Regions from separate parts of the Bradyrhizobium sp. USDA 4354 genome, predicted to be linked through region 3. Evidence: predicted binding sites of a transcription regulator. Region 3 holds the regulator's gene; each other region holds the start of a gene.
The links. The regulator LexA, encoded in region 3, represses DNA repair genes until DNA is damaged. The targets are predictions, from matches to a motif close to TGTTCNNNNTGTGTTCNG.
Positions count from the first base shown of each region.

Region 1: the regulator LexA is predicted to act here: its motif matches at 2,727-2,744, upstream of ACVIIV_RS04970 (DNA recombination protein RmuC).
Region 2: the regulator LexA is predicted to act here: its motif matches at 2,153-2,170, upstream of ACVIIV_RS34690 (PA0069 family radical SAM protein).

Region 1 is NZ_JBSSDC010000001.1:1,038,689-1,042,896, reverse strand. It holds gene ACVIIV_RS04975 (AmpG family muropeptide MFS transporter) at 1-1,316, opposite strand, end outside; gene ACVIIV_RS04970 (DNA recombination protein RmuC) at 1,499-2,695, opposite strand; gene def (peptide deformylase) at 2,867-3,394, shown strand; gene fmt (methionyl-tRNA formyltransferase) at 3,538-4,208, shown strand, end outside.
Region 2 is NZ_JBSSDC010000001.1:7,454,658-7,458,865, forward strand. It holds gene ACVIIV_RS34680 (ribonuclease HII) at 1-410, opposite strand, end outside; gene ACVIIV_RS34685 (VOC family protein) at 489-944, opposite strand; gene ACVIIV_RS34690 (PA0069 family radical SAM protein) at 968-2,131, opposite strand; gene ACVIIV_RS34695 (phosphoketolase family protein) at 2,342-4,208, shown strand, end outside.
Region 3 is NZ_JBSSDC010000001.1:5,191,539-5,195,746, reverse strand. It holds gene ACVIIV_RS24060 (hypothetical protein) at 108-314, shown strand; gene ACVIIV_RS24055 (molybdopterin molybdotransferase MoeA) at 536-1,747, shown strand; gene lexA (transcriptional repressor LexA) at 1,924-2,625, shown strand; gene ACVIIV_RS24045 (hypothetical protein) at 2,792-2,971, shown strand; gene ACVIIV_RS24040 (hypothetical protein) at 3,183-3,617, shown strand; gene ACVIIV_RS24035 (ComEC/Rec2 family competence protein) at 3,743-4,208, opposite strand, start outside.

The DNA of each region.
Region 1 (4,208 bases), 4.2 Mb from region 3:
TTCTGCAAATACGCCAGCAGCATCAAGCTCGGGACGGCGACGACGACGGAGATCGCGAAGAACACCGGCCAGCCCGTCGCCTTCGCCAGATAGCCCGCGCCCGACGACAGGTAAGTACGTCCCACGGCGGCGAGCGCCGTCAGCAGCGCATATTGGGTCGCGGTGTGCAGCGGGTTTTGGCACAGCGCCGAGAGATAGGCCACGAATATCACGGTGCCGATGGCGTTGCAGAAATTGTCGGAGGTGATCGCGAGGGTCAGGGCCCATTCGTTGACGCCGACCAGCGCCAGCCACGAGAACGACAGGTTGGACATCGCCTGCACGATGCCGCCAATCCACAGGCTCGTTGCGAGCGAATAGCGCCGGGCCACGAAGCCGCCGGCAAAACCGCCTGCCAAGGTCGCGACGATGCCGACGCCCTTGACGATCACGGCATAGTCGTTCCGCGTGAAGCCGATGTCGATCACGAACGGCACGGTCATGTTGCCGGAAAACGCGTCGGTGAATTTGAACAGCACGACGAAGGCAAGCGCAGCCCATGCTTCCTTTCGCTGCAAAAACTCTGAGAACGCCCCCAGCGCAGCATGGAATACCCGCGTGACCGCGTCCTCGCCGCGCGTGACGGCCTCGGCGCGCTTCGATTGCGCGGGCTCGGTAGCGGCCAGCGCCGTCACCGTGCCGATCAGCACCAGAGCCGCCATCACCACATAGCCCCACATCCAGGCGGCGCCACGAGGGACGATTGCCTCGAAGCCGGTGACGATGAACAAGGCGCCCGCGGTCGATACCAGCATGCCGATGCGGTAGGCGGCGACATAGGCGGCCATGCCGGCGGCCTGCTCGCTTTCGGGCAGGCTCTCGACGCGGAAAGCATCGACGACGATGTCCTGCGTCGAGGACATCGTCGCGACCAGCAGCGCACCAAGCGCGACAAGCAGGGGCGAACGCGCCGGATCGGTCAGCGCCAGCAGCACGATCGCGCCGATCAGCAGCAATTGCGAAAACACCAGCCACCCGCGGCGGCGTCCGAAGGCCTGCGTGAAGAACGGCACGTGCAGCGCATCCACCAGCGGCGCCCACAGGAATTTCAGCGTGTACGGCGTTCCAACCAGCGCAAACAGCCCGATCGTACCAAGATCGACCCCGGCCTCGGCCATCCACACCAGCAGTGTCGATCCCGACAGCGCCAGCGGCAGCCCCGAGGAGAAGCCGAGGAACAGCACGATCAGCACGCGCGGCTGCAGGTAAACGGCAAGACTGTCGCGCCAGGAGGCGGCGGGAGCGTCGGCAGGCGAGGTCGCGTCGGGTGCGGTCATGAGGAGGTGTTAGCAGATTCTGGCCGTGATGCCTCGTCTCCCTCTCCCCGTTCTTACGGGGAAAGGCGGGGTGAGGGGCCTCTCTCCACACGGGCGGCCGACGATGGACCTGTACCCCCTCACCCGAATTCGATCTGCGATCGAATTCGACCTCTCCCCCGCAAGCGGGGAGAGGTGAAGCGTCACTCCCCCGCCTGGAGCTTCCTTGGGAACAGCTCGCCCGCACCGGTCGCCACCAGCCGCGGGCCCTCGGCATCGCTCTTGCTGAAATCGAGCTCCTCGATCCGTCCCGCCCGCTTCTCGATCTTGTCGGCGGAGATCAAGACCTGGCGGACGTCCTCGTTCACATCGGCAAAATGCTTCTGCAGCTTCAGCACGCGGTCGCGCAGGCGGCCGAGATCGTCGCCGAGCTTGATCACCTCGGTGCGGATCTGGTCGGCGGCATCGCGCATGCGCGCGTCCTTCATGATCTGCTGCATCACCTGGATCGCGAGCATCAGAAGCGAGGGCGACACCAGCACGACGCGCGCGCGATAGGCCTTCTGGATCACGTCATCGAAACCGTCATGGATCTCGGCGTAGACCGATTCCGACGGCACGAACATCAGCGCCATCTCCTGGGTCTCGCCGGCGACGAGATACTTTTCGGCGATGTCGCTGACATGCTTCATCACATCGCCGCGCAGCCGCTGCGTGGCGACGCGCCGCTCCTCGTCGGTGCGGGCGTCGTGCAGCGCGGTCATCGCTTCCAGCGGAAACTTCGCATCGATGCAGAGCGGGCGCTGGTCGGGCAGGAACACGACGCAGTCCGGCCGTTTTCCGGTCGAGAGCGTGAACTGGAACTCGTAGGAGCCCTTGGGAAGACCGTCCTGGACGATCGCCTCCATCCGCGCCTGGCCGAAGGCGCCGCGCGACTGCTTGTTGGCGAGCACGTCGCGTAGGGTGGTCACCTGCGTGGTGAGGTCGGTGAGATTCTTGTGCGCGCTGTCGATGATGCCGAGCCGCTCATGCAGCGCGCGCAGGCTCTCCATGGTGTTGCGGGTCGAATGTTCCATGGACTGGCCGACGCGGTGGGTCACCGAATCCAGCCGCTCGTTGACCGCGCGCGCCATCTCGGCCTGGCGTCCCGCCAGCGCCTGGGTCATCGCGTCAACCCGCCCCGAGGCCTCGCTTTGGGCGTGAAGCACTTGGGCGAGGCGCTCCTCAAGTTCGTCGGCCCGGATCGCGTGTGCCACCGCGAGTTCCGCGCCGCGCCGCCCCGAACGCGCGATCACGACCGCAATCACAACCAGCAGGATGAGGACGAGCGCACCGAAGCCGATCAGCGCATCGACGGTGCGCACCGGCCAGTCGCCCAGCATGACAATGATCTCGTTCATGCCAGCCGTTCTAGCCGATTCGCAGCCTGGCGCGAACGAAGAGAGAACGTCGGCGGTTAACCGCTTCCTAATTTTTACGGTTAACGAAAGGTGAAGTTTTATGGTTAGCGGAAGGTTAACGGGGTTCCTGGCCGCATTGACCGCATCCGGCGCGCGGCTTAAATCGCCGCCATGGCCCTACGAGAAATCATCATCCTGCCCGACAAGCAGCTGCGCCTGGTCTCCAAGCCGATCGAGAAGGTCACGCCGGAGATCCGCAAGCTTGCCGACGACATGTTCGAGACCATGTACGACGCGCCCGGCATTGGCCTCGCGGCGATTCAGGTCGCGCAGCCGCTGCGGCTGATCACCATGGACCTCGCCAAGCGCGATGAGAGCGGCGAGACCAAGCACGAGCCGCGCGTCTTCATCAATCCCGAGATCCTCGCCTCCTCCGCGGAGCTCTCCACCTACGAGGAAGGCTGTCTGTCGATTCCCGAATATTATGAGGAGGTCGAGCGCCCTGCGAAGGTGCGTGTGCGCTTCACCGATCTCGACGGCAAGGTGCACGAGGAGGACGCCGAAGGCCTCTATGCCACTTGCATCCAGCACGAGATCGACCATCTCAACGGCGTGCTGTTCGTCGACTATCTGTCGAAGCTCAAGCGCGACCGGGTGATCAAGAAGTTCGAGAAGGCCGCCAAGCGGGCGGGCGAGTAGGCTCTGCGTCGTTCCGGGGCGATGCAAAGCACGAACTATGGTGCGCAATTGCGCACCTGAGAACCTCGAGATTCCGGGGTCGGCTCTTCGAGCCGCCCCGGAATGACTGTCACTGGATTGCGCCGTTCGCAGGTTTTCGCCACATGCCCCTCCGCCTGATCTTCATGGGCACGCCCGACTTCTCCGTGCCGACGCTGCTCGAGCTCGTCGCGCATGGCCATGACATCGCGGCGGTCTATACGCGTGCGCCGAAGCCGGGCGGTCGGCGTGGCCTGCAATTGCAGCCAACCCCGGTGGAAGAAGCTGCGCGAAAGCTCGGCATTCCCGTGCTGACGCCGAAGACGTTGAAGACTGGGGAGGCGCTGGAAGAGTTCCGCGCCTTCGATGCCGATGCCGCCGTCGTCGTCGCCTACGGCATGATCCTGCCGCAGGCGATCCTCGATGCGCCCAGGCTCGGCTGCTACAATCTGCACGCCTCGCTGTTGCCGCGCTGGCGCGGCGCCGCGCCCATCAATCGCGCGATCATGGAAGGTGATGCCGCGAGCGGCGTGATGGTGATGAAGATGGATGTCGGCCTCGACACCGGCGACGTCGCCATGGCCGAGCGCATCGCGATATCAGACAACATGACCTCGGTCGATCTGCACGATCGCCTGTCCCGGTTAGGTGCCGATCTGATGGTGCGCGCGATGGCCGCGCTCGAACGCGGCGGGCTCCAGCTCAGGAAGCAGAGCGACGACGGCGTCACCTATGCCGCCAAGATCGACAAGGCCGAGGCGCGGATCGACTGGAGCAAGCCGGCGCGCGCCGTGCT
Region 2 (4,208 bases), 2.3 Mb from region 3:
ACGGCGACCGAGACCTGCGCGGTGGCGCAGATCTTGTCGAACAGCTTCTCGCGCTCCTCGGCGGTCAGGCGCTTGGAATCGTCGATGCCGCGCGGAATGCGGTCGGGATCGAGAATCACCGCTGCCGCCACCACGGGACCCGCCAGCGGGCCGCGGCCGGCCTCGTCGCAGCCGGCGACCGGCCAGACGCCGCGCTTGATCAGCGCGCGCTCGCGGCGGAAGCTGGGGGGAGCAATGGCAATGATACCTTTCTTGCCGGCAGCAACCTTCGGAGACTTGACTGCAGACGCCTTGACTGCAGACGTTTTGGCCGCGGGCGTCTTGGCCTCATTGGCGGGCGCGGCCTTCTTCGCCGCCTCCTTCTTTGGCGCGTCTTTGGCTGGGTTCTTGGCGGACTTGTCCCGAATCATGGCCGGGATCGTGCGCAAGGGGCTTCGACAGCGCAACCGGGAACCCAGGATAATTCCCGTTATTCAGGCTGGCCGCCCCTACTCCGCCAGATGCACCCGCCGGTCCTCGCCGACCTCGATGCCGGGCGCGACCACGACCTCCCAGACATGTCGGTCGGGATCGGCAAAATAGCCGCAATAGCCGCCGTAATCGGTCTCGTGCGCCGCCTTCAGCAAGGTGGCCCCCTTCCCGATGGCGAAGGCCAGCACCTTATCGACCTCCTCGCGTGTCGCGCAATTCCAGGCCAGCGTCGTGCCACGAAAGGTCGCGGGCCTCGGCCGGTCCGGCAAGGATGCGTCGGCCGCGAGCCGATCCCAGTGATAAAGCGCGAGCACCGGACCGCCGGTGTCGTAGAACGCGACCGCCTCGCCGGTCGCCTTCAGCCGGCGCGAGAAGCCGAGTGCGTCGTAAAAGGCGATGCTGGCACGGATGTCGCTCACACCTAACGTAATGACGGTCAGTCGCGGCACCGGCACGGCGAGTTCCTGATTCATGCTATGCCTCTCCACCTTCCCGGTCAGAACAGGCTGAGCTGATCGCCGTTCCGCTTCGGCCGCGCAAAGTGGTCCGTGGTCAGCTTGGAGCGCCGCTTGTTGAGGCCGAGCCTGTCGCAAGCGATCTCGAAGCGGCGGCCGATGGTCCAGGCCATCGGGCCGGTGCCCTTCATCCGCTCGCCCCATTTCGCATCGTAATCGCGCCCGCCGCGCATGTCGCGAATCAGGGTGAAGACGTGGCGATAGCGGTCCGGATAGTTCGTCATCAGCCATTCGCGGAAGAGATCGCGGACCTCGAGCGGCAGCCGCAGCAGCACGTAGGAGGCTTCCTTGACCCCCGCATGGGCGGCGGCATCGAGGATACGCTCGATCTCGGAATCGTTCAGCGCGGGGATCACGGGCGCGACCATGACGGTGGTGGGAATGCCGGCCTCCGAGAGCTGCTTCAGCGCCTCCAGCCGCTTCGGCGGTGTCGAGGCCCGCGGCTCCATGGTCCTCGCCAGCTTCGGATCGAGCGAGGTCACGGAGATCGCGACCTTGGCGAGGTTGCGCTTGGCCATGCGCTGGAGAATGTCGATGTCGCGCACGACCAGCGCCGATTTGGTGACGATGCCGACGGGATGGCCGGCGCGTTCCAGCACCTCGAGGATGCCGCGCATGATTTTGCGCTCGCGCTCGATCGGCTGGTAGGGATCGGTGTTGGTGCCGATCGCGATCATCCGCGGCTCGTAGCCGGGTGCGGCGAGCTCCTTCTCCAGCAGCGAAGGCGCCTCGGGCTTCACAAACAATTTTGACTCGAAGTCGAGCCCCGGCGACAGGCCGAGATAGGCATGTGTCGGCCGCGCGAAACAGTAGACGCAGCCGTGCTCGCAGCCGCGATACGGATTGATCGAGCGGTCGAAGCCGATGTCGGGGGAATCGTTCCGGGTGATCACCTTGCGCGAGGTGTCCACACCGACCGTGGTCTTGAATGGCGGCAGCTCCTCCAGGCTCTGCCAGCCGTCATCGAAAGCGACGCGCGCCTCGGCCTCGTAGCGACCGCTGGCGTTGGATTGTGCGCCCCGCCCTCGCCGGCGCGCGCGGTCGATGGCGACGCCAAGCTCGGGGAAATCTGAAGGCGCACCCGCCGGCTCGGAGGGCGCCGTGACCGGCGGGTGCTTGAGAGCATGAGAGGATGCTGGACTCATGAGGCCAAGATAGCACGCATGCGGAACAAATCAAGAACGCAAACAAAAAACGTGAAAACAACCCCATGCAAAGTAGCCGCCTAAATTTCGGGCGCGCGCCTTTGACCTCACGCAACACGCCCGTCACGACGATTTCGTTTGATCCCGCACAGGGATCGATCGTGCCGGAACAAAGTTGGTGACGATCGCTGGGTGAAAGCCGACAGGAACATGACAATTCAACAAAAAACGGCCGCCGCGACCGCCGACCTCGATCTGCTCGATCGCTATTGGCGCGCCGCCAACTACCTCTCCGTCGGGCAAATCTATCTGCTCGATAATCCGCTACTGCGCGAGCCGTTACGGCCCGAGCACATCAAGCCGCGCTTGCTCGGCCATTGGGGCACGACGCCCGGCCTGAACTTCATCTACGCCCATCTCAACCGCGTCATCCGCGCGCTGGACCTCAACGTGATCTATGTCTGCGGTCCCGGCCATGGCGGCCCGGGCATGGTCGCCAACACCTATCTCGAAGGCAGCTACAGCGAGATCTATCCCGACATCGCGCGCGATGCGGACGGATTGCGCAAGCTGTTCAGGCAGTTCTCCTTCCCCGGTGGCATCCCGAGCCATGCGGCGCCGGAAACGCCGGGCTCGATCCACGAAGGCGGTGAACTCGGCTACGCGCTGGTGCACGCCTATGGCGCGGCATTCGACAACCCTGATTTGATCGTCGCCTGTGTGGTCGGCGACGGCGAGGCCGAGACCGGCCCGTTGGCCGCGTCCTGGAATTCGAACAAGTTCCTGAACCCGGCCCATGACGGCGCGGTGCTGCCGATCCTGCATCTCAACGGATACAAGATCGCCAATCCGACCGTGCTCGGACGGATGCAAGATGCGGAGATCCGCGATCTCTTCCATGGGTTCGGCCATGAGCCGCTGTTCGTCGCGGGCGATGATCCCAAATTGATGCACCACGCCATGGCGGATGCACTCGATGTCGCGCTCGCCAGCATCCGCTCGATCCAGCAGCACGCCCGTGACGGGCGCACAAGCGTCGAGCGGCCGCGCTGGCCGATGATCGTGCTGCGCAGCCCGAAGGGCTGGACCGGCCCGAAGGAGGTCGACGGCAAGAAGGTCGAGGGTTTTTGGCGCGCGCATCAAGTGCCCGTCGCGAGCTGCCGCGAGAATCCGGCGCACCTCAAGGTGCTCGAGGACTGGATGCGCAGCTACGAGCCCGAAAAGCTGTTCGACGCGAACGGCGCGCTCATTCCCGAGCTTCAGGCGCTCGCGCCCGAAGGCGTCAGGCGCATGGGCGCCAATCCACATGCCAATGGCGGCCTCCTGAAGAAAGAGCTGAAGCTGCCCGACTATCGCAGCTTCGCAACCGAGGTGCCGCAGCCCGGCGGCACCGTAGCCGAAGCGACGCGCGAGCTCGGCAGATTCCTGCGCGACGTCATTCGCCTCAATGCGCAACAGCGCAATTTCCGCATCATGGGCCCGGACGAGACGGCGTCGAACCGGTTGGACGCGGTGTTCGAAGCCACCGAACGCGTCTGGATGGAGCCGGTCGAGCCTTACGACGTGCATCTCGCGCAAGATGGCCGCGTGATGGAAGTCTTGAGCGAGCACCTCTGCCAGGGCTGGCTCGAGGGCTATCTGCTCACGGGGCGACACGGCTTCTTCTCCTGCTACGAGGCCTTCATCCACATCGTGGATTCCATGTTCAACCAGCATGCCAAATGGCTGAAGGTCACGCACGACCTGCCGTGGCGCCGCCCGATCGCATCGCTCAATTATCTGCTGACCTCGCATGTCTGGCGCCAGGACCATAACGGCTTCAGCCATCAGGACCCCGGTTTCGTCGACCTCGTCGCCAACAAGAAGGCCGACATCGTCCGCATCTACTTCCCGCCAGATGCCAACACGCTGCTGTGGATCGCCGACCATTGCCTGCGCACCTACAACCGCATCAACGTGATCGTCGCCGGCAAGCAGCCGGCGCCGCAATGGCTCTCGATGCAGGATGCGGCGACGCATTGCGATGCCGGCATCGGCATCTGGACCTGGGCCGGAACGGAGGACGGAAAGGGCGAGC
Region 3 (4,208 bases):
TATGGGGAACCCAATCACTTCGTGCATTTTTGTACCGAGTTCCGGGAACGGAATACCACGCTCCGGACTCATCAGTCCGTTGGGACCTCTACATCGGACTGATCGACGTGCTGGGCAAAACCTATCTCACCAAGCAAGCCTCTCTCCTGCTTGAATTCGCCAAAACCACCTCGGATTCTGACCTTTCCGCCAAGCTGATCAGCAAGGCCGCCGACCTGAAATCCCAGGCCGATCCGCTGCCCGACAAGGATCAAGGTCCCAAAGCTCCCGACGTCACACTGGACGACGGCCTGGACCGACCGAGCGGGAGTTGACCGATGCTGGCCGTGGCGCTCGTCCTCCTCGTGCTCGCCATGGCCATCCTCTTGCCGGTCTGTCTCGCCTTCCGGATCATGCCGCGGCGGACTTGAGCTCCAACCTCGACCACGGAGATCACGCAGGATAAATCATCCTGTGGGCTGCTTTGCCTCGCGCCTGCACTCAGCTAGAACTCTCGCCGCCCATTTACCGATGTGCCCCCAGCAGGAGTTCACCCGTGGCCCTCATGCCAGTTTCTGACGCGCTTGCCGCGGTGCTGGCGGGTGCAGAGCCGCTGCCTGAAGAGATGGTTTCGCTCGAGGAGGCCCATCATCGCGTGCTCGCGCGCGACGTCGCGGCGCGGCGCACTCAGCCGCCGGAAGCCATGTCGGCGATGGACGGCTATGCCGTGCGCGCGACCGATGCGGCCACGATCGATTCCAGGCTGACGGTCACAGGAGAGGTCGCGGCGGGCCGTCCGTTCGCGGGAACGGTCGGCGCCGGCGAGGCCGTTCGGATCTTCACCGGAGGCCTCATTCCCGATGGCGCCGACGCGGTCGTGATCCAGGAGGACACGGTTGCCGACGGCAAGCACATCACGATCAAGGAAGCCGCGATTCCCGGTCGGCACATCCGCCCCGCCGGCGTCGATTTCTCTAAGGGCGACGTGCTGCTGCGCAAAGGAACCCGTCTCACCGAGCGCGATCTCGCGCTGGCCGCCGCAATGAATCACCCGCATCTCGCCGTCTGCCGCCGTCCGAAGGTCGCGATCCTCGCCACCGGCGACGAACTGGTGATGCCGGGCGCCACGCCCGGTCGCGGCCAGATCGTCTATTCCGATGGCTATGCCCTGCACGCGCTCGCCCGCAGCGAGGGCGCCGACACCATCGATCTCGGCGTTGCCGCCGATACGCTGGAGGCCACTTCCGCCGGCATTCGCCGTGCCCGCGAGAGTGGCGCCGACATCCTGGTCACGACCGGCGGTGCGTCGGTCGGCGACCACGATCTGGTCCAGCAGGCGCTCAAGGGCGAAGGCATCTCGATGGCGTTCTGGAAGATCGCGATTCGGCCCGGCAAGCCGATGATGCACGGGCGGCTCGGCGCAATGCGCGTGATCGGCCTGCCCGGCAACCCCGTGTCATCATACGTATGCGCCTTCCTGTTCATGGTGCCGCTGATTCGCGCCCTGTCGGGCCGTTCAGCGATTCATCATCACCGCGAGCGCGCCGTGCTGGGCCGCGATCTCGGTGCCAACGACCAGCGCGAGGATTATCTGCGCGCGCGCCTGGAGCTGCGCGGCGACGGCACGCTCGTCGCCGTTCCCGTCAACCATCAGGACTCCTCTCTGCTTGCGAATCTCGCTGCGGCACAGGTACTTCTCGTGCGCGCACCGTTCGCGCCGAAGGCCGAGGCCGGCACGCCTTGCGAGGTGCTGCGGCTCCCCGTCTGAGCAGCGCGGCCACACGCATTCCGAGAGTTTTGCGCTGTTCACCATAAATTAAGCAGTTGCGGAACACATATCGAACATATAGTGTCCGTTCATGATTTGTTTCGAGGATGTAGCGGCTTATCGCTGAATTCATCGTCTCGGAATCGAACGACATCAACCGGGGGACTTTGGTCGAGATGTTGACGCGCAAACAATACGAGCTTCTGCGGTTCATCAGCGAACGTCTGAAGGAAAGCGGCGTGCCGCCGTCCTTCGACGAGATGAAGGATGCGCTCGACCTGCGCTCGAAGTCAGGCATTCACCGCCTGATCACTGCGCTCGAGGAGCGCGGCTTCATCCGCCGCCTGCCCAACCGCGCCCGTGCCATCGAGGTGATCAAGCTGCCCGAGCTCCAGGCCGCCGCCGGCAATCGCCGCGGCTTCACGCCGAGCGTTATCGAGGGCAATCTCGGCAAGGTGCGCGCGAGCTCCAGCCCGCCTGTGGACGAGGGTGAGCGTCCCGTCGCGGTGCCCGTGATGGGCCGCATCGCGGCCGGCACGCCGATCGAGGCGTTGCAGACCCGCAGCCACACCATCAGCGTGCCGCCCGACATGCTCGGCTCGGGCGAGCACTACGCACTCGAAGTGCGCGGTGATTCGATGGTCGAGGCCGGCATCCTCGACGGCGACATGGCGCTGATCCAGCGCAACGAGAGCGCCGACACCGGCGACATCGTGGTGGCGCTGATCGACGACGAGGAGGCCACGCTCAAGCGCTTCCGCCGCCGCGGCGCCTCTATCGCGCTCGAGCCCGCCAATGCCGCCTATGAGGTCCGCATTCTTCCGCCGAACCGCGTGAAGATTCAGGGCAAGCTGATCGGGCTTTACCGGAAGTACTGAGCGGTCCTGCGGTCGTTCGACACCTATTGGAGCGGATCAGTATCCGCTCCGGCTGGATGGTCTTTCCGGTTCTGCTCAGATTATCCGGCCCCTCCTCCGGCGCTACATCCTCGGTATGCCGCGCGAAGCGACATTGCTTCGCAGCATGAGAGTTCGAGGAGAGGCCATGCGCCAGATCGTTTCATGGACAATCATTGCGGCGCTGATCGCAGCATCAGCGTCGCAAGTCGGCGCCACACAATCGCACCGCCATGTGCGCGAGCAATCGGCGACCAACGAGCATATCCGCAACGCGCGGAATGCAATCGCGCAGCCTCCGCAATCGAGCTGGCAATATTCGAGCTGATCGGCGCCCGCGGGGCGCTGACTTGCGCCTTCGGAATGCACAGATGTCGGCTTTGTTCCTATTGAATCCGGGAAAGATAATGTGATCGTGGCTTGCGGAGCCCAGCCGCAGATTTGCCTACAACAAAGCAGAGCGTTGCATACTTCCATCCTGATAGAGGCCTGCGCCTCCAAAGGAGTGCGGGTCGCTATCTTCGCATGAGGAGCATCCGATGTGTGACTATAGCCTGCATGCCGTCGCGACACGCCCCGCCGAAGTCGGCGAGACGATTGTCACGACAACCTTCCGTGGCACCTCGACACGCGGCTTCGCCTCCGAAGCCGACCTCTCCGTCGCGGTCTGCCTGCTGCCGGGAACGGAGCTCGCTTTCGCCGACAACGTTCGTTACGACAACCGCTGGATCTGGACGCGCACCGTCAACTCCCGCGTCGGCAAGTTCGGCAAGATCGACCCGCACATTCCCGATCGCCATCATGATGCGATCGAATTTCCCGACGGCAAATACGTGCTGGTGACACAGCTCGTCGAAGGCCAGCGCGCGACCGTGTTGCAGTTGCCGGTGACCCAGCCCCTTGGCGAGCGCGAGCACAAGCCGCAGATCGTCGCCGACACGCGGTCCACAATCACGCGCCTGCCGATCGGCTGACGTCGTCGCCCCGGCCGATGGGTCGAGCGCCAGGATTGAAATGCCATCGCCGGCCGCGGCCGGCGAGATGGTTTGGGTTGTGTCCTACGGAATCCCGTCGGACCGGCCTCCCTCCGCATCTATCCTCAATCGTCAGCCTGCAAGTCGGCCTCCGATGGCGTTGCGTCCCGATTGCGGGGCACGGCCGTCTTCGGCGCAAGGCTGCCGTCGAAATTCCCCTCGCCGGCGCCGGCCGGCAGCCAGGGGCGGCTTGCGCCCCTCGCCCTCACCGCCTGCACCGAGAAACCCTCTCCGCTCCGCGTCAGAGCCAGCGCGCCCTGACTGGCGAGACGCGGCCGATCGACCACCATCGCCGCGCAATCGGGCGGCGCGGGCCGCGCCGTCACCACCAACGCTGCGCGGCTGCAATCATCGGTGAGCGCGTCGATACGCAAGGACAGCGCGACCAGCCGCCCGTCCCCGAGCGGCGTCACGCAGCCGGCCTCGTCACACGACACACCGCTCGCCAACGCGACGTCGGCGGCATCGCGCGGATCGGCATCGGCGGCTAACCACTCCTTCAGCAGAAAGCCATCCTTGCTTGCGCGGATC